Cytobacillus luteolus: one gene and its partners. The protein of the gene in region 2 interacts with the protein of the main gene of each other region in a pairwise test. Links are inferred from orthologs where the notes say so. Each region holds a gene or a part of one and is shown on either strand. Other genes may lie near its edges.

The links.
Region 1: the proteins of rplL (region 2) and dnaE interact in binary tests that used the Escherichia coli proteins (3 or more experiments, as listed by UniProt). The link is inferred for Cytobacillus luteolus from one-to-one orthologs.
Region 3: the proteins of rplL (region 2) and trhO interact in binary tests that used the Escherichia coli proteins (3 or more experiments, as listed by UniProt). The link is inferred for Cytobacillus luteolus from one-to-one orthologs.

What each region holds. Positions count from the first base shown.
Region 1 is NZ_JAGGKM010000004.1:326,792-334,475, reverse strand. Bases 1,332-5,317 are described here. They hold dnaE (DNA polymerase III subunit alpha), read left to right. Parts: upstream 1,332-1,727; coding sequence 1,728-5,117; downstream 5,118-5,317. Other genes in these bases: ytrH (sporulation membrane protein YtrH), read right to left, coding at 1,332-1,530. In the rest of the region: J2Z26_RS13685 (DHH family phosphoesterase), read left to right, coding at 1-306; J2Z26_RS13680 (YtzJ family protein), read right to left, coding at 373-561; sporulation membrane protein YtrI, read right to left, coding at 692-1,234; more of ytrH, read right to left, coding at 1,192-1,331; ystJ (NADP-dependent malic enzyme), read left to right, coding at 5,357-6,595; J2Z26_RS13655 (FadR/GntR family transcriptional regulator), read left to right, coding at 6,605-7,228; accD (acetyl-CoA carboxylase, carboxyltransferase subunit beta), read left to right, coding at 7,371-7,684. UniProt on the Escherichia coli protein: DNA polymerase III is a complex, multichain enzyme responsible for most of the replicative synthesis in bacteria. This DNA polymerase also exhibits 3' to 5' exonuclease activity. The alpha chain is the DNA polymerase catalytic subunit.
Region 2 is NZ_JAGGKM010000011.1:16,011-22,655, reverse strand. The notes cover bases 1-2,947. They hold rplL (50S ribosomal protein L7/L12), read right to left. Parts: upstream 1,682-2,947; coding sequence 1,319-1,681; downstream 1-1,318. Other genes in these bases: rplA (50S ribosomal protein L1), read right to left, coding at 2,504-2,947; rplJ (50S ribosomal protein L10), read right to left, coding at 1,751-2,251; J2Z26_RS20870 (class I SAM-dependent methyltransferase), read right to left, coding at 574-1,179; rpoB (DNA-directed RNA polymerase subunit beta), read right to left, coding at 1-181. Also shown: more of rplA, read right to left, coding at 2,948-3,205; rplK (50S ribosomal protein L11), read right to left, coding at 3,318-3,743; transcription termination/antitermination protein NusG, read right to left, coding at 3,914-4,447; preprotein translocase subunit SecE, read right to left, coding at 4,563-4,745; rpmG (50S ribosomal protein L33), read right to left, coding at 4,790-4,939; RNA polymerase sporulation sigma factor SigH, read right to left, coding at 5,115-5,765; J2Z26_RS20825 (NYN domain-containing protein), read right to left, coding at 5,881-6,390; 23S rRNA (guanosine(2251)-2'-O)-methyltransferase RlmB, read right to left, coding at 6,396-6,645. UniProt on the Escherichia coli protein: The binding site for several of the GTPase factors involved in protein synthesis (IF-2, EF-Tu, EF-G and RF3). Is thus essential for accurate translation.
Region 3 is NZ_JAGGKM010000005.1:171,071-177,555, reverse strand. Bases 1,560-4,346 are described here. They hold trhO (oxygen-dependent tRNA uridine(34) hydroxylase TrhO), read right to left. Parts: upstream 3,514-4,346; coding sequence 2,605-3,513; downstream 1,560-2,604. Other genes in these bases: J2Z26_RS15445 (ImmA/IrrE family metallo-endopeptidase), read left to right, coding at 3,816-4,346; J2Z26_RS15455 (glycosyl hydrolase family 18 protein), read right to left, coding at 1,560-2,464. Also shown: J2Z26_RS15460 (S8 family peptidase), read right to left, coding at 1-528; more of J2Z26_RS15455, read right to left, coding at 506-1,559; more of J2Z26_RS15445, read left to right, coding at 4,347-4,748; J2Z26_RS15440 (helix-turn-helix domain-containing protein), read left to right, coding at 4,824-5,162; J2Z26_RS15435 (hypothetical protein), read right to left, coding at 5,271-5,435; J2Z26_RS15430 (histidinol-phosphatase HisJ family protein), read right to left, coding at 5,676-6,482. UniProt on the Escherichia coli protein: Catalyzes oxygen-dependent 5-hydroxyuridine (ho5U) modification at position 34 in tRNAs, the first step in 5-carboxymethoxyuridine (cmo5U) biosynthesis.

The DNA of each region.
Region 1 (7,684 bases), on a different replicon or contig from region 2:
CCAACAGGTGTGGCATCAGTCATAATTAAGGATGAAATGCTAAAAAAATATAATGTCAAACCAACAGAAGCTTCTCAACTGGTAAGTATCTTAGGAAATATTGAGGGAATTAAGGCATGGGTCTTTTTTGTAGAAGAGGAAGATCAAATCAGAGTAAGATTACGCTCAAAAGGGCCTGTTATAAATCAAGTGGCTAGGCGATATAATGGTGGGGGACATCCTTTAGCGGCAGGAGCTTCAATTTATTCATGGGATGAAGCGGAGCAAGTCGTGAGAGACTTAGAAGAAATCTGTAGTAACGATTAAAAAGTCGCCCTTTTAGCGACTTTTTCTATAAAAAATATGGATAAATGTACTTATGAGGTCTGTTTATTACTTAACCTTTTCAGGAATAAACCATGATCCTACATTTGTAATATCTTCGTGAACTTGCAGATTGAGAGCTTGAATCTCCTTTTTTAAAAGGGTAGCAATCTCGAATGATTCGGCATAAGCAGAATAACCCGCTTTAATTAGGTCAAGCTTTTCCTGTACAATTTTCCGGCGGTTTAAAATTTTCATGACTCATCTCCCCCTATAGTTTATTCTAGAACATTCGTGACATAAGCCTTTGTTAGTTCTATTCTATACATTAGGGGTGAGAAATGCCAGTAATTTTTAGAAAATTTCAACAAATGTTCACAAAAAACAATTAGATTAAATCAATTTTTAGTAATATCTCCATTGTGGTATCGAAGTAAATGGTATAAACTTGAAGGCGATAATTTTTGTCATCAATTTCATATACCTTATTTTCTATAGTTTGTCGTAATAGCTCTTTATTTCGTGAGACAGTTTCAATGTCTTTCGCAATAAGATGATTAAGGTCTTTTTTTACTGCTGTTTTTAATTGATGGATGGTTAGGCCGGCAAGCTCAATTTTCCTTGTGTCCAAAAATTCAATGTCAATTTCTTGGATTTTAAGCTTACTTTTATTTTGTTCATTTAACTTTTCATAGTCCTCTAGAAGTAATTTTTTTTGATCTTTTAAATCATCTATAGTAGCGATCTGTTCCTCCAAAAGTTGGATTTGCTTTTCCTGTAGGACTCCATACATATACAAAAATACGAACCAGCTTATCAATGCACCCATGAAAACTCCTGCGAAAAAACGTTGCCATCCTGGTTTTTTGTAATAAGGTGGTATTCTCATTATGATACATGCTCCTGGGTGAACCACTGTATAATCATCCAACCTGTTTGTGCTCCACCCATCGCTGAAATGATTAAAAGGCTTTGTTTGAAAATATCCTTCGTTTGTCCTTCAAGAATTCCTCGCTCGAAACTGTTAAATGCATCAAAGGTTCCACCAATGGCAGCAACTAACGCCCAGATTTTTAATTTACCCGCAAATTTAAAAATATAAGTCAACGGGGCATCCCCTGATAAAAAAGCTCCAATTCCACCAATTAGCGCTCCTCCTAATAAAACACCAAGCGCGATAAAATAGCTCTGAATAAAGGCTGGAATAAAACCATCATTGAGATCCAACAAAACCATCTCCTTAAAACAGAATAAACGAAAAAACAAATGTTAGTTATATATATGGACAATCATGACTAGTTATGTTTATCTCTGGATGAACTAAAGAAATAAAACCAAGTTCATATTTATTTGTCACTTAATTTCATTAGTTCTATAATTGATATAAATATTTAATAATATTTTTTAAAAAGGTGGGGTAGCTAGTGTCCTTTGTACATCTTCAAGTTAGAAGTGCGTATAGTTTGTTAAATAGTCCGTCCAAAATAGAAGACCTTGTAAGTAAAGCAAAGGCACTTGGTTATAAGGCAATCGCGTTAACGGATGAAAATGTGATGTACGGAGCAGTCCCTTTTTTTAAGGAGTGTAAAAAACAAAACATCAAACCAATTATCGGGTTAACAGTATCCATTATTGGTGATCAATTGGATAGTGAAGAAACCAACACGTCAGCTTTTCCTCTGGTATTGCTTGCTATTAATAGTGCAGGGTACCAAAACCTCTTGAAAATTAGTAGTATAGTTCAATCAAAATCAAAAGCAGGTATGCCTAAGAAGTGGTTACCCTATTATAGTAAAGGCTTATTAGCCATTTCACCTGGACTAGTAGGTGAAATTGAACAATCCATCTTAAAGGATAATGTTGATGTAGCGAAAAGAGTGATAAATACATATAAGAATATCTTTGGTTTAGAAAATTTCTATTTATCAATTCAGGACCATGGTTTAAACGAACAGCAAATGTTAAATAAAAGTCTAATGGAACTCTCTAAGGAGTTAATGGTAAAGCCTGTAGCAACAAATGATGTCTATTATTTAAATAAAGAAGACTCTTTTGCACATGAGTGTCTCATAGCAATTAAGAATGGTAATAAACTATCAGATGATGATCGAATCAAACTACCTAGTGACCAATATTACATGAAACCTATATCAAATATGGTAGAGTTATTTCGGAATTTCCCAGAAATACTCGAAGAAACATTGAATATTTCTAACAGATGTAATGTAGAGATAGAGTTAGGGAAAACAGCATTACCAAAATATCCTACTCCTATGAATGAATGCTCGAATGATTACCTAGAAAAGGTTTGTACAGAGGGGCTAAGGGTAAGGTTCGGAGAAGAAATTAAAACGAATTATCTTGAGAGACTTACATATGAACTAGATGTTATTAAATCTATGAAGTTTAGTGATTACTTTTTAATTGTATGGGATTTTATGAAGTTTGCACATTCAAATGGGATATTAACTGGACCTGGTAGAGGTTCTGCAGCAGGGTCACTAGTTGCGTATGTTCTTAATATTACAGATGTCGATCCTATAAAGTATCAGTTACTATTTGAACGGTTTTTAAACCCAGAGAGAATCTCCATGCCTGATATTGATATTGATTTTCCAGACAATCGACGAGATGAAGTAATAGCCTACGTTGCTCAAAAATACGGTCAACTACACGTTGCTCAAATTATTACCTTTGGAACTTTAGCAGCTCGGGCGGTACTTAGAGATGTTGGACGGGTTATGGGGATTCCACCGAAGGAAGCAGATTATATATCAAAACAAATTCCATCAAGTTTAGGTATAACACTTAAACAGGCGATTAAAGAATCAAACTCTTTACGCGAGTATATAAGTAGCTCTGAACTTGGTAAAAGACTATATGAGACTGCCATAAAACTAGAAGGTCTTCCTAGACATACGTCCACACATGCTGCAGGAGTTGTTATTAGTGAAGAACCTCTTACTAACTTGGTGCCAGTTCAAGAAGGACATAACGAAACCTATCTTACTCAATATTCAATGGACATTCTTGAGGAATTAGGACTGTTAAAAATGGATTTCCTCGGCTTGCGTAACTTAACGATTTTGGATAATATTCTATCCTACATTCGAAAAGAAACAGGGAAAAGGATCCAATTAAACAACATACCTTTCAATGACGCTAAGACATATGAACTATTGAGTAGCGGGGATACTACTGGGATTTTCCAATTGGAATCAGGAGGTATGAGAAAAGTTCTTGAAAATCTTGAGCCGACTAACATAGAAGACATTGTGGCTGTAAATGCACTCTATCGTCCTGGTCCAATGGAAAATATTCCAACTTATATAGAACGAAAACATGGTCGTGAACAGATTGTCTATCCGCATGAAGACTTGAAAGAAATATTAAAAACGACTTTTGGTGTAATTGTTTATCAGGAACAAATCATGCAAATCGCAGCTACTATGGCTGGTTTTTCATTAGGTGAAGCTGACCTTTTACGAAGGGCTGTTAGTAAAAAGAAGAAAGAAGTTCTTGATGAAGAAAGGGAACACTTTGTAAAGGGCTGCTTAAATAAGGGGTATACTCTTGAAACATCCCATTCAACCTATGATTTAATTGTCCGTTTTGCAAATTACGGATTTAACAGGAGTCATGCAGTTGCATACAGTATCATTTCCTATCAATTAGCCTATTTAAAAGCAAACTACCCACTCTATTTTACTGCAGCATTACTTACAAGTGTGATAGGAAATGAAGATAAGATTTTTCAGTACAGTAGAGAAGCAAAACAAAAAGGTATAAAACTATTACCTCCATCTATTAATAGCAGTAGTTTTCCTTTTACAGTGGAAAAAGGTTACATCAGGTTTAGTTTAGCAGCTATAAAAGGAGTAGGAGTTGCTGCACTAAGAGAAATACTTCAGGTGAGAAAGCAGAAAAGATATAGTGATCTTTTTGATTTTTGTATGAGGACTTCAACAAAAAACGTAAATAGAAAAACACTTGAAATGCTAATCTCTTCAGGAACTTTTGATGAATTTGGGGAGGACCGCGCAACGTTATTAGCGTCATTAGATTTAGCAATAGAACATGCAGAATTAGTTCGGCCAAGTGAAGATGGGCAATTCGACCTATTTATGAATGATGAATTTAATTTAAAGCCTAAATATATTAAAGTTGATCCATTTTCTCCGGAAACTAAACTGAAGTTTGAAAAAGAAGCACTTGGATTCTATTTATCAAGTCATCCGACTACCCCATACGAACCACTATTCAAAAAGATGCTTGCCAAACCTATTGTGGAGCTAGCTCCATCTAAGTTCGATACATCTGTGAAGCTAGGAGTTTATATAACAAATGAACGAACCATTCGTACAAAAAAAGGGGAAGTAATGGCATTCTTAACACTTAGTGATGAATCAGGAGAGATTGAAGCGGTTACTTTCCCAACTATTTATCGAAAGTTTTCTACCAAACTACAAAAAGGTACAGTAGTGTTAGTTGAAGGGAAAATCGAGTTAAGGGACCAAAGGCAGCAGTTAATCGTAAAAAATGTAGTATCTATTGAAGAACTAAAGTCAATGAAAGAAGAATCGTCCTCCTTGTATCTTAAAATTGAACCAATTCATAAAGAAGGATCTACTATACAAAATATACACGCGATTTTAAAAAAGTACCATGGTTCAACACCAGTCATCATCTATTATGTGGATGAGAAGAAAACATATAAGCTACAAAAGGATAGTTGGATAAATAGTAGTGAAGAGTGCCTTAATAGGTTAAAGGAATTAGTAGGAGAAAAAAATGTTGTATTAAAAAAACATTAATCTTTACATAAAACAAAATTATGTTATATTGTAAAGGTATCAGTGTGGTCTGACCACTTTTGGAATTTTTATTTTATGGCTAGTATTTATACAATGATGTAATTTACCTTTTTTAAAATTAGGTTGTGTTAAAGCCTAGTGTAAGTTGACCCACTTGTTGATTTCTGCGGAAAGCGAATGCCTGCAGCAGAAATCAACAGGTTGTTTTACATAGCCTAAAACTATGAGGAGTGAAAATAATGACCCTACGTGAAGAAGCATTACATATGCACCTAGTAAATAAAGGGAAGTTAGAATCAAAATCAAAAGTTCCTGTTAGAAATGCAAAGGATTTAAGTTTAGCCTACTCACCTGGAGTGGCCGAGCCTTGTAAAGCAATCTATGATGATAAAAATAAGGTTTATGATTATACAATGAAAGGTAATATGGTAGCCGTTGTTTCTGATGGAACTGCCGTATTAGGCCTTGGCAACATAGGACCAGAGGCAGCTCTTCCGGTTATGGAAGGTAAAGCAGTGTTGTTTAAGAGCTTTGCTGGTGTTGATGCATTTCCTATCTGTCTAAATACTACAGACATAGATAAAATTGTCGAAACTGTAAAATTACTAGAACCAACATTTGGTGGAGTGAATTTAGAAGATATTGCTGCACCTAATTGTTTTGTTGTTGAAGAACGATTAAAGAAAGAAACAAATATCCCAATCTTCCACGATGATCAACATGGTACTGCAATCGTTACAGTTGCTGGACTAGTGAATGCATTAAAATTAGTTGATAAAAAGATGTCTGAAATTAAAGTAGTAGCAAACGGTGCTGGTGCAGCAGGAATCGCTATTATCAAGCTTTTATATCGTTATGGTGTAAGAGATATTATTATGTGTGATACTAAAGGAGCTATCTACGAAGGCAGACCGTACGGAATGAATTCAGTTAAAGAAGAAGTAGCTAAATATACAAACAATGCACGAGCAGAAGGTTCGCTGCAAGATGTAATAAAGGATGCAGACGTATTTATCGGGGTTTCTGTGGAAGGAGCACTTACTGCAGAAATGGTTTCAAGTATGAATTCGGATCCAGTTATTTTTGCAATGGCTAATCCAAACCCTGAAATTATGCCAGAAGAAGCAAAGGCTGCAGGTGCTAAAGTTGTGGGGACAGGTCGTTCAGATTTTCCAAACCAAGTAAACAATGTTTTAGCGTTCCCGGGTATTTTTAGAGGTGCACTCGATGTTCGTGCAACTCATATTAATGAACAGATGAAAATTGCTGCTGTTGAAGCAATTGCGAGCTTAGTCTCTGAGGAAGAGTTAAGTCCGGATTATGTTATTCCTGCCCCATTCGATGCTCGTGTTGCCCCGGCAGTAGCTGCAGGAGTAGCAAGAGCTGCAATGGAAACAGGAGTTGCAAGAATAGTAGTGGACCCTGAAGATGTGGCAGAAAAAACACGTAAATTATCTATTATAGGTAAAGGCGAGTGATTCAAGAAGGTGACCTCTTCAAATTCGAAGGTATATATTGAAATATTAAAACAAATACGTTCTATCATTGTGGCAGACGGACTTGTTGCCGGAGATAAAATTCCGTCCGAACGAGAGCTATCCGAACGCTTAAAGGCTGGAAGATCTTCTGTACGAGAAGCATTACGTTCTCTGGAACTCCTAGGTATTATTGAGACAAGAAGAGGAGAAGGCACTTTTATAAAAAATTTTGGAGACCACCAGCTTGTTCAAATATTAGGCACGTATATATTAGAAGATGTAAAAGTTAAAAAAGATTTAATTGAAACAAAGTATTTAATTGAACGTGATAGTATTGTTTTAGCCTGCGAGAGAATGAGCGAGAAGCAATTACAAAGTCTTAGTGAACTTATTAATACGACAGAATTTACACGTCATGAGTTTTTTAGCGGAGTGGTAAAGGGAATTAATAACAGTTTATTTCTACGACTTTGGCAAGTGATTAGTGAGTATTTCCTAGTGCTACAAGTCCAAGACCCTACTAAAAATAATAAATCACTCTATCAAGAACTACTTGATGCTTTTTCTTCAAAAAATGTGGAAAAAGCATTACATATCTATGAAAAGCTCGCAATTAAAGAAATTGTCGAATAACGTATGACATGTTTCAACAAAATGTTTGGGCTTGTTTCGTTACAGTAATAGAGAGAGGGAACTAAAGAAAGATTGCTTTGTTCTATTATCTCTATATAGTCCGTAAACTGTAGGGTTGCTATTAAGTAAGGGAGGTTTATGCTTGTTAAAAGATATATTTGTAAAGAAGAAAAAGTATGCTTCTATTCCATCTGAACAGGCAAAGCAAGATGTACCTGAAGGAATAATGACAAAATGTCCAAACTGCAAGAAGATCATGTATACTAAAGAATTAAATAAAAATTTGCGAGTGTGTATGAATTGTGACCATCATCATATGATGAATTCACATGACAGACTCCAAAGTTTACTAGATGAAGGTTCATTCATGGAATATGATAGAGAATTGCTCTCTCAAAATCCATTAGGATTTCCTGATTACCTTGAGAAACTTGAAAAAGATAGAAAAAAAGCTAG
Region 2 (6,645 bases):
TACCAGTAAAATCTTCAATCGGAGAAATATCCTGAAACATTTCTCTAAGACCCTCATCAAGAAACCATTGATATGAAGAGGTTTGGATTTCGATAAGATTTGGTAATTCTAAAACTTCACTAATACGCGCATAACTCCTACGCTTACGGTGTCGTCCATACTGAACTAGTTGACCTGTCAACTGATTCACCCCTCAAATCAAGCGTTAAACTTGCAAATTTTATTTGTCTAACCATAAACACAATAGACAAAAAGAAAAATGGTTTCTCCTTAGAAAAACACAGCAAATAAACTGTATCTTTCTTTTAAAAACCAGAAATACTCTTTTCTGATTGAACAAGAAAACCATATTTTCACAAACGAACTATTGATTTTATCAGTCTTTCCTATGCCTCTAAATTTATACATAAAAAAATAAAATAGATGCATTAGAAAAAAATACATATTGGCATTTTTTAATGTTAACATAGGAAAAAATATCCGTCAACATTTTCCACCTTAAAGTATTGACATTAAAATCATTTTCAGTTATAGAGTACTAACATTCGTTTTATGTCTACTTTTTCTTTCACTTCAGTCACGGATGGCCCTGATAATATAATAACCTTTATCTCTTTTCACAATCTCAACCTCATCAAAAATAGATTCTAGTTTCTCGATTGCAGATGGTGCCCCTTGCTTCTTTTGAATAACTACCCATAACTCACCTTTTGGGAGTAGGAATTGATAGCTTTCTTCTAGTATTTGATGTACCACCTTTTTCCCTGCACGAATTGGAGGGTTGGAGAGGATGGCAGCAAATCTTTTCTCTAGATCAACCGCATTGAATACATCACTTTTATAGATTTTAACATTAGAAACTTCATTGTTAGCTGCATTTTGCTTGGCTAAGTCAATTGCACGTTCATTCACATCGATCATCTCAACTTTTCGCGAAGAACAATCCTTTGCCAGCGAAAGACCAATAGGTCCATAACCACAACCTACATCTAGCAAATCACCTTCAATAGTAGGAAATTGAAATGTTTCGATTAGAAGGCGAGAGCCGAAATCTACTTCATTTTTCGAAAAAACTCCGCGATCACTTTTAAATTGAAGGACAATACCCCTTAAAGTAAAGTTTATATTTTGAGGATTACTTGCTGTCGACGGTTTGTTTGTATAGTAGTGTTCTGTCATTGTTATGTACCTCCTCTAATATAGGAGTTCCTGAGCTATTCTATAGCATCGTCAAAAGTGCAACTTTTTATCACTGAAGGATGTAGTCAAAAAAAGCTCGCCTGTTTTCAAGCGAGCTTTCTATTGATCAATGAAATTATTACTTAACTTCTACGTTAGCTCCAACTTCTTCAAGTTTAGCTTTTAATTCTTCAGCTTCTTCTTTAGAAACGCCTTCTTTAACAGCTTTTGGAGTGTTGTCAACTAGTTCTTTAGCTTCTTTTAAGCCAAGACCTGTTAATTCACGTACTACTTTGATAACTTTGATTTTTTGGTCGCCAGCGCCAGCTAGGATTACATCAAATTCAGTTTGCTCAGCAGCAACTTCGCCACCAGCAACAGCACCCATAGCAACAGGAGCAGCAGCAGTTACACCAAATTCTTCTTCAATTGCTTTTACTAAGTCGTTAAGTTCTAAAACAGTCATATTTTTTACAGCTTCTAAGATTTGTTCTGTAGTCATTGTAAAATCCTCCTTGTTTTTTATCCTAATATGGAAAATCGAATAGATAATTGTAATTGCGTGTTAAACTTACGCGCCTTGTTCTTCTTTTTGTTCTGCAACAGCTTTTGTAACAAGAGCGAAATTGCGCATAGGTGCTTGAAGCACGCTAAGCAACATAGAAAGTAATCCTTCGCGTGATGGAAGTTCAGCAAGAGCTTTAACTTCTTCAAGAGTAGCAATGTTACCTTCAATTACACCAGCTTTAATTTCTAATGCTTCATGCTTCTTAGCAAAGTCATTAAGAATTTTAGCAGGAGCAACTACATCTTCATTACTGAACGCAATTGCATTCGGTCCAGTTAATGCGTCGTTAAGACCAGTGATCTCAGCAGCCTCAGCAGCACGACGAGTTAATGTGTTTTTGTAAACTTTAAAATCGATTCCTGCATCACGAAGTTGTTTACGAAGTTCAGTTACTTCAGCAACACTTAGTCCACGGTAGTCAACAACGATTGTTGATTTACTAGCACGGAATTTATCAGCAATTTCAGTTACGATTTGTTTCTTTTGTTCTACTGCATTACTCATCCTTACACCTCCTGTAGATTTTTATCTCACACTTGATACCGCATCGGTGTAATCATATAAAAACCTCCACATCTCGAGACATGGAGGCTGTATAGTAAAATTCATAGATGGATTAACCATCAGCAAATCACTACACCTCGGTAGGAAATTAAGCTCTCATTGAGGCACCTACTGTCTACGGTTCAGATGAAACTATTTATTTCAAACAACAAGATTTATTATAGTTAATGACTTATAAAAAGTCAATATCCATTATTTAGAAGTAACAAAAGTTGATGGATCTACCTTAACTCCAGGTCCCATCGTTGAAGATACAGCAAGGTTTTTCATGTACGTACCTTTTGCTGCAGATGGTTTAACTTTTAACATTGTTTCGTAGATTGTTGTAAAGTTCTCAACTAGCTTGTCGCTTTCGAATGAAACTTTACCGATTGGCACGTGGATATTACCAGCTTTGTCAACACGGTATTCAACTTTACCAGCTTTGATTTCTTTAACTGCACGGTCTACGTCAAATGTAACTGTACCAGTTTTAGGATTTGGCATTAAACCTTTAGGTCCTAATACTCGACCAAGTTTACCAACTTCACCCATCATATCTGGAGTAGCTACGATTACATCAAAATCAAACCAACCTTGAGTGATTTTAGTGATGAAATCTGCATCTCCTACATAATCTGCACCAGCAGCTTCTGCTTCTTTTGCTTTTTCACCCTTAGCGAATACTAGTACACGTTGTGTTTTACCAGTACCGTTTGGAAGAACAACTGCTCCACGAATTTGTTGGTCAGCTTTCTTAGGGTCAACGCCTAAACGGAATGCAACTTCAACAGATGCATCAAATTTAGTAGTTGTTGTTTTCTTTACTAGTTCAATAGCTTCAGCTACTGAGTAAGCTTGTGTACGGTCTACTAATTTAGCAGCTTCAACGTACTTTTTGCCTCTTTTTGCCATTGTTAAAATCCTCCTCGAATGTGGTTTTAGCGGAATGGAACCTCCCACGAATAAAGGTTGCGAACTGGAAAACCATATCCGCAACCCCCAAAACAAAAGCACGCAGGGTTAATTAGTCTTCAATAACAATACCCATGCTACGTGCAGTACCTTCAACCATACGCATTGCAGACTCAACGTTTGCAGCATTTAGATCTGGCATTTTAGTCTCTGCAATCTCACGTACTTTATCACGCTTAACTGTTGCTACTTTTTTACGGTTTGGTTCACCAGAACCAGACTCAATTCCAGCTGCTTTCTTAAGTAGAACTGCTGCTGGCGGAGTTTTCGTAATAAACGTAAATGAACGGTCTTCAAAAACCGTAATCTCAACAGGAATGATTAGTCCAGCTTGTTCTGCTGTACGAGCGTTAAACTCTTTACAGAATCCCATAATGTTTACACCTGCTTGACCTAGTGCTGGTCCAACTGGTGGTGCTGGGTTAGCTTTTGCAGCAGGGATTTGTAATTTTACCATTTTAATTACTTTTTTAGCCACGAGACACACCTCCTTAAAGTCCGTGATGTGGTAATAGGGGTTTACCCTCCCACTCAACGTATTCTTTATGTGAATATAAAGAATTTTGATAGTTAGTCCTATATATCGTTAAGACATACTGACCTATGAAATATTACCACTTTTCGATTTTAATTTCAAGTTATTTAAAACTATATTTTTTCAACTTGTGAAAAATCCAGTTCTACCGGTGTTTCACGGCCGAACATATTTACATGCACTTTAACTTTTTGTTTGTCCTTATCGATATCCTCAATTGCACCTGTAAAGTTAGCAAACGGACCTTCTTTTACCTTAACTGTTTCTTTAAGCTCGAAGTCTACTTCAATCACTTTCTGTTCCATACCCATGTGTTTTAATATATTTGTAACTTCATCAGGTAATAGAGGAGTCGGTTTTGACCCTGATCCAGCAGATCCAACAAATCCAGTAACACCAGGAGTATTTCGAACAACATACCAAGAATCATCGGTCATTATTATTTCAACCAATACATACCCCGGGAATACCTTCCTTTTCGTTACTTTCTTTTTACCATTTTTGATATCAGTTTCTTCTTCTTCAGGAACGACTACTCTAAAAATTTTATCCTGCATTCCCATTGTTTCAACACGCTTTTCTAAATTTGCTTTAACCTTGTTTTCATAACCAGAATACGTATGTACTACATACCAATTTTTTTCCATTCATGTTAGGACGCTATGTCCTTCCCTCCCTAAAAAGTTTCAATTAAAAAAACCCGTCACCGGGCTTTTTTCGACTTCCTGTATTATCCATCATTATACCATGAGAATAGTATACTTATTCAATCACAAAACGAATAATTTCTGAAATTCCTAAATCAATCACAGCAAAGAACACAGAAACGAAAATAACCGTAGATAACACGATAATCGTATAACGTGTTAATTCTTTGCGCTTTGGCCAACTTACTTTTTTCATTTCGCGAACTACATCACGTAAAAACTTAGTTAAACGCTTCATTCAAGTTACCTCCAGCAATTTTGAAACAATTCTCATGTAGAGCCTCACTTAGTTTCTCGGTGAGCTGTATGAGCATTGCAAGTTTTACAAAATTTATTTATTTCAAGGCGTTCCGCTACGTCTTTTCCATTTTTCATCGTCGTATAATTACGACTTCCACAGACTACACATGCCAAAACTACTTTTTTCCGCATCGTAGCACCCCATTTCAAAGACCACGTAGGCGATTGTTAAAAATGTTAATACGTCTGACTTGACAAAAAACTTACAAATTATTTCATCTTTAAAACTTTATCATAGGCTTGTTTTTAATGTCAATACCATATGTAACCTTCACTCTATGAAACAGCTAAATGTTTTTATTTAAAACTATAGTGTAAGCTCCCTAATTTCTAAATAACGTTCGAGCTTTCTTTTTACCCGCTGAAGTGCATTATCTATCGATTTGACGTGACGATTAAGATCTTCAGAGATTTCCTGGTATGATCTACCATCGAGATACAATGCTAATACCTTACGTTCTAAATCACTTAGCAGCTCGGCCATTTTCACTTCAATGTCATCGAATTTCTCTTGATTAATAATCAATTCCTCTGGGTCTAATACTTTAGCACCAGATATAACATCCATTAAGGTTCTGTCCGATTCATCATCATAAATAGGCTTATCGAGAGATACGTAGGAATTAAGAGGAATATGTTTTTGTCGAGTGGCTGTTTTAATTGCAGTAATGATTTGACGAGTAATACATAGTTCTGCAAAGGCCTTAAAAGAAGATAGCTTGTCCTCTTTATAATCACGAATCGCCTTATAAAGGCCAATCATACCTTCCTGAACAATATCTTCTCTGTCCGCTCCAATTAGAAAATAAGACCTTGCTTTTGCACGAACAAAATTACGATATTTATTAATTAAGTAATCCAGTGCATCACTTTGACCTATATGAACTAATTCAATGACTTCTTCATCCTCGAGTAGTCCGTATTTAGTGTTGTCTTTGACATCGAAGCTTGAGCTCATACCGATCCCCCCGAACGCACATAATGGTAAAATACTAAATTCTCTTAGAAAAGTTAGTTTGTACTTTACCTAGATAGAAATATTATACAGGACAAAATAAAACAGCGTCAACCGGTCATTGTTGCCCTCTTCGCCATTTTTCGAAAATTTCTGCAACTTCATTTGATAATTGAATCTTAGAAGCTGGCTTTTTCTCTACTGTTTTTTTGACTTTATTTTCTATCCTCTTTTCAACCGAACCCATTTCATTTAGGAGTTCTCGTGCTGATTTCCTTAGTGCTCCTTGTCCAAAGATCGCCCATTGTTCAGTATAATCAGAAGTCGCTACATGAATTTGCGTTTTTATATTATTTAATTGCTTAGCTAATTTCTCGATATGTTCGTCTGCAGTCTCATTACCTTTGGTAAATATTACCTCAACCTTGTGTTTATGATTTTTCTTTTCGATTCCTTTCACAAGGTGTGCGTCAAAAACAATAATCACTCTATATCCTGTGTACGCTTGATATTCTGCCATTTTTTCAATTAGCAAATCCCGAGCTGAAGAAAGGTCCTTCGATTTTAACTCTCTTAAAGAAGGCCAAGCGCCAATGATGTTATATCCATCAACAATCAGGATATCCATATTAATTAGCTCCCTAGAGGATTACGCTTACGATAAACCTCATACATTAACAAACTTGCTGCTACTGATGCATTTAAGGAAGTAACACTCCCTGCCATTGGAAGTCTAACTAAAAAGTCACATTTATCTCTAATAAGCCTGCCTATGCCCTTTCCTTCACTACCAATAACCAAGCCAATTGGCATTGTACCGTCCATATTACGATAATCATCTTTGCCTTTAGCGTCTGTACCAACAATCCAAACACCACGTGTC
Region 3 (6,485 bases), on a different replicon or contig from region 2:
GTGGGTTCCATGTCCATTTTTATCAATATAATCATTACTACCTCCGACAAAAGAGACTCCACCCGCAATTTTCAAATCTGGATGGTTAGGTACAACCCCACTGTCTAGTACAGCGATTTTAATTCCTTTTCCGGTTAAACCAGTACTAAAAATCTTAGGGGAATGGATTTCTACTCTCTGTTTGTCAACTTCTTCTGGACTGATATTGTAAACCTTATTCTTTTCAATTGCTTCAATTAAATGACTTTCTCTTAAGAATTGTACATTTTCAGGAGGTATCATGGCAGTAACGAGTGGGAGGTTCTCCATTTGATTAACAATTGAACCTCCCAATTCAGTAATGATAGACTTATCAATTTCTTTTTTAAAAAGAACCAAGTAGGTTTCAGTAATAGTTTGATGTTCAATTCTCTCTTCGGACACTGAAAATCCTTCATGCTCCTCACTTTGCTGACAGGAGGTCAAGGTGAATAATAGAAATAGAACAAACCACTTTACTAGTCCATTACTTGTTTTGAAGTGGTTCATATGAAACATATCCCTTCATGTTTGTAATCCAATGATTACCTCCTACCCCAAATTGTCCTCCATATTTTTCGTCGTTACTGTATACACGATAGACTTCACCAGGTTTCAACACTCTTGAATATAGCAACTTTCCATTCGCATCTCTTTGCCATAGGTTAATTGGTTTTAGTATTCTTATATGTCCAATTTCACCTTTTGGACCTCTTACAACCGTGATATCATTTTGCGTGGTTTGTGTTAATGGTTGGTAGGTAACATGGTCAGGCATATTCGTAATCCAATGATTTCCCCCTACATCATATTGTCCTCCATACCTACTATCAATTTTATAGACTCGGTATGATTCTCCTGGATTTAAAATCCTCACGAATTCTAACTTCCCGTTAGCATCCCTTTTCCATAGATTAATTCGCTTTTTAACTTGAACATGACCAATTTCACCTCTTGGTCCTCTAACTATGTCTGGTGTTGTATCATTTATTGGTGTAGTGGTACCCGCTGCTTGTGAATTCGGTATTTTTAGTGTTTGACCAATTTTTATAAGGTCACTCGTTAAGCCATTTACTTCTTTTATTTTTGCTACTGTGGTGCCATGTCGTAACGCTATAGAGGATAAACTGTCACCTGACTTCACGGTATAGTTGGTATAACTAGGTTGAACCTCGGGTGTCTTTAGTTCAGTCGTAGCTGTATGTCCCTTCAGCCACTCTCCGTAATTTTGCCAGATCAAATTATTCTCTTGCCCAAGTGCCCAGCTGCCTGTCCCCTTGATTTCGTATTCATGAACTAAATCTACTTTAGCTTTAATCGATTGTTCATTTTCATACCAAATATGATACGTTCCTGGACCTAATATTCTGCCAGCCAAGTTATAGGTTGGGTCTGTATCCTTAATAATGATTGTAGCTTTCGGTGATTGAGCCTTCTCATCATAGGTCACAGTTGACTCATAAAGATTTATTAGCTCCTCAACACGGTTATTTGAGATTCCATAGCCACCAAAGGCTTGTCCTTCAACCCAATAGCGCCCAAAGAAAGGAATTCCAAGTACTATTTTATCCTTAGGCACACCTTTGTTTATGGCATATTCAATTGACCTTTTCACCCACGGCAAACTTGCTACCGGTCCTTCTGGGCCTCCTGTATAACTCTCATCATAAGCCATAATCATTAGGTAATCTGCATATTGAGAGAGTGCATGATAATCATAAGAACCATGCCACCCTGCATTCCACCCATTTGGATTTGCAGCAACAGCTACTGAAACCTCTTTGTGAGCAGGTATTTTTTCCCTTAAAAGTCGCACAAGGTCCGTGTAGTTCTCTCGATCAACATCTGTTACATTTTCTATATCAACATTTACGCCATCAAGGTTATAGGTTTCAATTGCATTGGCAATGTCCTGTGCAAGCTTTTCTCGATTTTCAAGAGCTGCCCTTCCTGAAGCTCGGTCCCAATGGTTACTTAAAAACGGTACAACTTTAACACCCTTGCCATGCATCTCTTCTATAAATGCACTGTTTACCAATCGGGTTAATTTTAGTGAACCATCGGGGTTAATATCAAAATAACTTGGTGATATTACTTGCAAATTTCCTTGTGTTCTTTCTACATAGCTCACATGTGTATTGGGATTACCAAAATAGATATAGGACATATTAAAGTTTTCTACATTATGAGCACTAGCTTTTTCGGTATATAGAGGTATTGTCGTGATGATCATGGAACCAACCACGACTTTAACAGCAGACGCCTTCACACCGGGTAACTTCTCTTTTAATAGCTCGTTTACTTTTCCCTCTATGGTTTCTTTTTGATTTTTTAGGGATGCTAAAAACTCAGTTGAAAACTCCGTTGTTTCAGGATTTAAATAGAATATTATCGTGGAGCCATCTTTTTCCTCGCTTATTTCAAACCGATTTAAGAATTCCGTCATGTTAGAATGCTCCCCCTCGAAGTGATTTCCTTTCTTAGTATTTAGGAAAAATGGGATTATTATTTATAATGTGGAAAATCAAGGGTGCAAAAAAAACGTTAGAGCTTTTTTTGCTCTAACGTTTCACTTGTTTCGCTATATTAACTTTTTAAAGAGTGTTCCTTCACATAACGATTCCACTCATGTTCTTTACATTCAGTACTACATGAACGGTAATGCTCATGTTCGCACTCATCACACATGATGATATGTTTGTTACATTCAGGGTTTCCACACTTTACGACTCTTTCTTCAGGCTGATCACAGTAATAGCATTTTCCTACTACAGTTGCTTCTTCTGTACGATTCACCGGAACTGAGATGCGGTCATCAAACACATACATTTTTCCATCCCATAGACGACCTTTCACTTCTGGGTCATAGCCGTAGGAAATAATTCCACCTTCAAGCTGTGAAACATCCTTAAAGCCTTCATTTACTAAAAATCCTGAGAACTTTTCACAACGAATACCGCCAGTACAGTAGGTTAAAACCTTCTTATCTTTATATTGACTGAAGTTTTTACGAATCCAATCTGGAAGTTCACGGAATGTCTCGATGTCTGGTCGAATTGCATTTCGGAAGTGCCCGAGATCATATTCGTAAGTATTTCGAGCATCCAGAATGACAACATCCTCATCTTGGAGTGCTTCGTAAAACTCCTTTGGAGAAAGATGTTTTCCTGTGGTTTGGTTAGGATTCACATCATCTTCTAGGCTTAGGTGAACAATCTCGGGTTTTACCTTTACCTTCATTTTTCGGAAGGCATGACCTTCAGATTCTTCTATTTTAAAAATCATATCAGAGAAGCGTTTGTCATTACGCATTGCTTCTACATATTGATTCGTTTGTTCAACTGTTCCAGAAACGGTCCCATTAATCCCTTCATGAGCCACGAGAATGCGCCCCATAAGACCTATTTCATCACACATCGCCTTATGATCGACCATAAAGCTTTCTGGGTCTTCAATTTGTACATATTTATAGTAAAGTAATACTCGATAATCCATCCATATCACACCTTCTATTCACTAACTTGTTGCCTATCCTATAATATCAAAAATTTTAACAAATGGCATAACAATTATCCTTAACTTCTCTTCATATTTTCAATTGTAATGACAAAAGCTATTCATGAAATATGTCTTGTGGGGCCTGACCCCCGTTACTTTAAAGCTCTAAAGGATTACAAGTGTCGATAAACATAATGCTTCAATATTTGAAAGAGAAAAGTAATATTCAAAATTTAATTTCTGCAGTATTATAAGATTTATAGATAGGGGGAGTTTTCAATTAAACAGGATAAGGTACTATGATTCAGTTAAGACATAACTATTTATATCTACTTTTTCTAGTCCCTGCAATTATTTTAACATATTTATATATTACTCCTCCAGAGAAGTGGAATTTGCAGGAAAGTATCATTTTATTTCTATGTATTATGGTCATTTTTGACCAGATTAATCGTAAAGTATTTTCGGGATTTGGTTATTCCTTTTTTCATGTCATTTTATCATTGATCATTTTTGATGAATTTTCAATTGTATACGGAATAATCTATCTTACGTTTGATTTTGTCTATACTCTTTTCTTTAAAAAAAGAGGCAGCGTCCAGACGATGCTCACTATTCTTTCAATCTATGTTATCATCATTGTAATTTGCAATGAATTTTATAATGTTCATGCAGATGAACAGTCTTATGCGACAAGATATGTGACACTATTACTTATGTTAGGCTCAAGTTTACTATTTAAATATGTGTATGTTTCTCTTGAGACTGGATTTATATCAACTAAACTATTTTTAGATCAATTTGCACCGATGGTGTTTGAGGTTGTAATTATCTTTCCGATTCTAGCTTTTTTTACTGATATCAATGTAAATCTAATACTCATTCTTTTCCTTTCTTATTATACTTTTATAGGATTTTTCCATAAGAAGTTTATGTCAATTGAACACTCGCATATTTTAAAAATTATTAAAATACTATCAACAAAATATAATATCCAAATTCTATTTATGGACTTGAAGGAAATCAAGGGGATGTATCATTCTGAAAAACGAATTATTTGTATTGATGAAAAGCTTGATTATCCCGAACAACTTCAGACTATCATACATGAATTACTTCATTTTCAATTACGGAAAAAATATCAACTCCCAAGAAAAGTTGAGGAGATGCTAATCACTCTTTTTGAAGCTATCATTAGCTGGTACTACATTATTACGTTAAAAAGGATGTAGGAAGAATTGCATTCATAAAGCAAATTATTTACCAAGCCAAAAGTTTTAATTAAAAGTATAGAAAGGACGATTTGCATGTCTACTCCACTAGGTCAGGAGTTACGAAGATTAAGGATGGAACGGGATTTAACGCTTGAAGATGTAGCTAAAGGAACGGGAATTACTCTTCAATATTTAAGTATGCTAGAAAAAGGAGTCCGTAAATCGGTGTCATTTGAAATTATGGCGGATATCTCAAGATTCTATGGTGTCCCTCTAGATTATTTTGCGGCTTTTATAAAAGAGGAAGAGTCCAGGCAACTTTCAGAGATGGAAATCATGCTTTGGAAGGCAATCAATGATAAAGTTCGAGACGAGATTTATTTTAAAAAGGGGAACTCAATAAAAAATATGTTCTCCAAGTTGTTCAGATAAGAATTGGATAATAGAAAAAGAAGCCTGACCCATAGTGTATTAATACGCCTAAAGGAGAGCTTGTAAGTCCAGGTCCATTTAAAAAGATGAAGATTTAATCTTCATCTTTTACATTTTCATCATATAGTTAATTGCTGCTCTTTCATGATAGGATGCTTTTGACTGAAGCAGACGCTTTACACTCTCATTTAAACAGTCACTACTAAGTACTTGATTCTGCTTCCATTGAGTATAGTGATATAGATATTTTACTTTATAGATTACCCGAAACACATAGATTTCCCCCTCGATAATAGACCATAAATCGACGGAGTCGCATTCGGAAACTGGCTGGCATAGTCAAATTGACCTTAGCCCCTATAGTTTTGCGTCGCCACTTTTCAATGGTTTTGCCTTTTCGTACGATTTATGTTTGATAAATTAAGTATATAGTAGCTGCTATTTTTTAAAAAAGGGTCAAAGTTCCCGTGTTTTATATAAGTATTTTTACCTATAGTATGATTTTGTTTGGATTTAAATCGCCATAAAACTGGGTTTTCTTTCCCTATAGGTTGTGACATATTTGAAACCTGCAGCTTTCAGCAGTTCGTATCCTTCATCAATCTGATTTCCTACAAAATGTTTTGTATGAGCATCCGTTCCGACAGTAATGATTTCTCCGCCAGCTTCTCTATATAACTTTACAAATGGTAGGTTTGGTAATGAGCAATCGATACGATAACGATATCCTGACATATTTACTTCAATTCCACGATTCGTTTGAACCAACACCTTAAAGGTATCTTCAACAATATCAAAGTAATTCTCCCACTTTATGGTTTTCCAGTCTGATTTTACGAAGTGTAGATAACGTTTGATAAGCGTGAGATGTCCCAAAACATCGAAGTTCTCGTACTCCTTCACATATTGATTCACAGTTTTAAAATAGATTTCAAGTGAGCGTTCCAATGACTTACCCTCAAAGTAATCTCCATTATGCAAGTCCAGATCATCTACAATGTGGGCGGAACCAATTACGAAATCAAAATGGTTTTCGGAAATAAAGTGATTGCTTCGTTCGAAGGTTGAAGGGTGAAGACCCATCTCAACTGCCTTTAAAATCGTTAAGTTCTTACTAAACTCTGATCTCATTAATTCTACTTGACTAGCATACTCTTGATAGTCAAATTCAAAAGTTAGGTCGCAATTAGGATAGAAATAATCCATATGCTCTGTAAAGGCAATTTCTTTTACCCCGTTTTTTATGGCCGTTTCACATGCCACCTTCATTGGCATCTTCGAATCTGCAGAGAAACTTGTATGAACATGATAATCAAACATTGT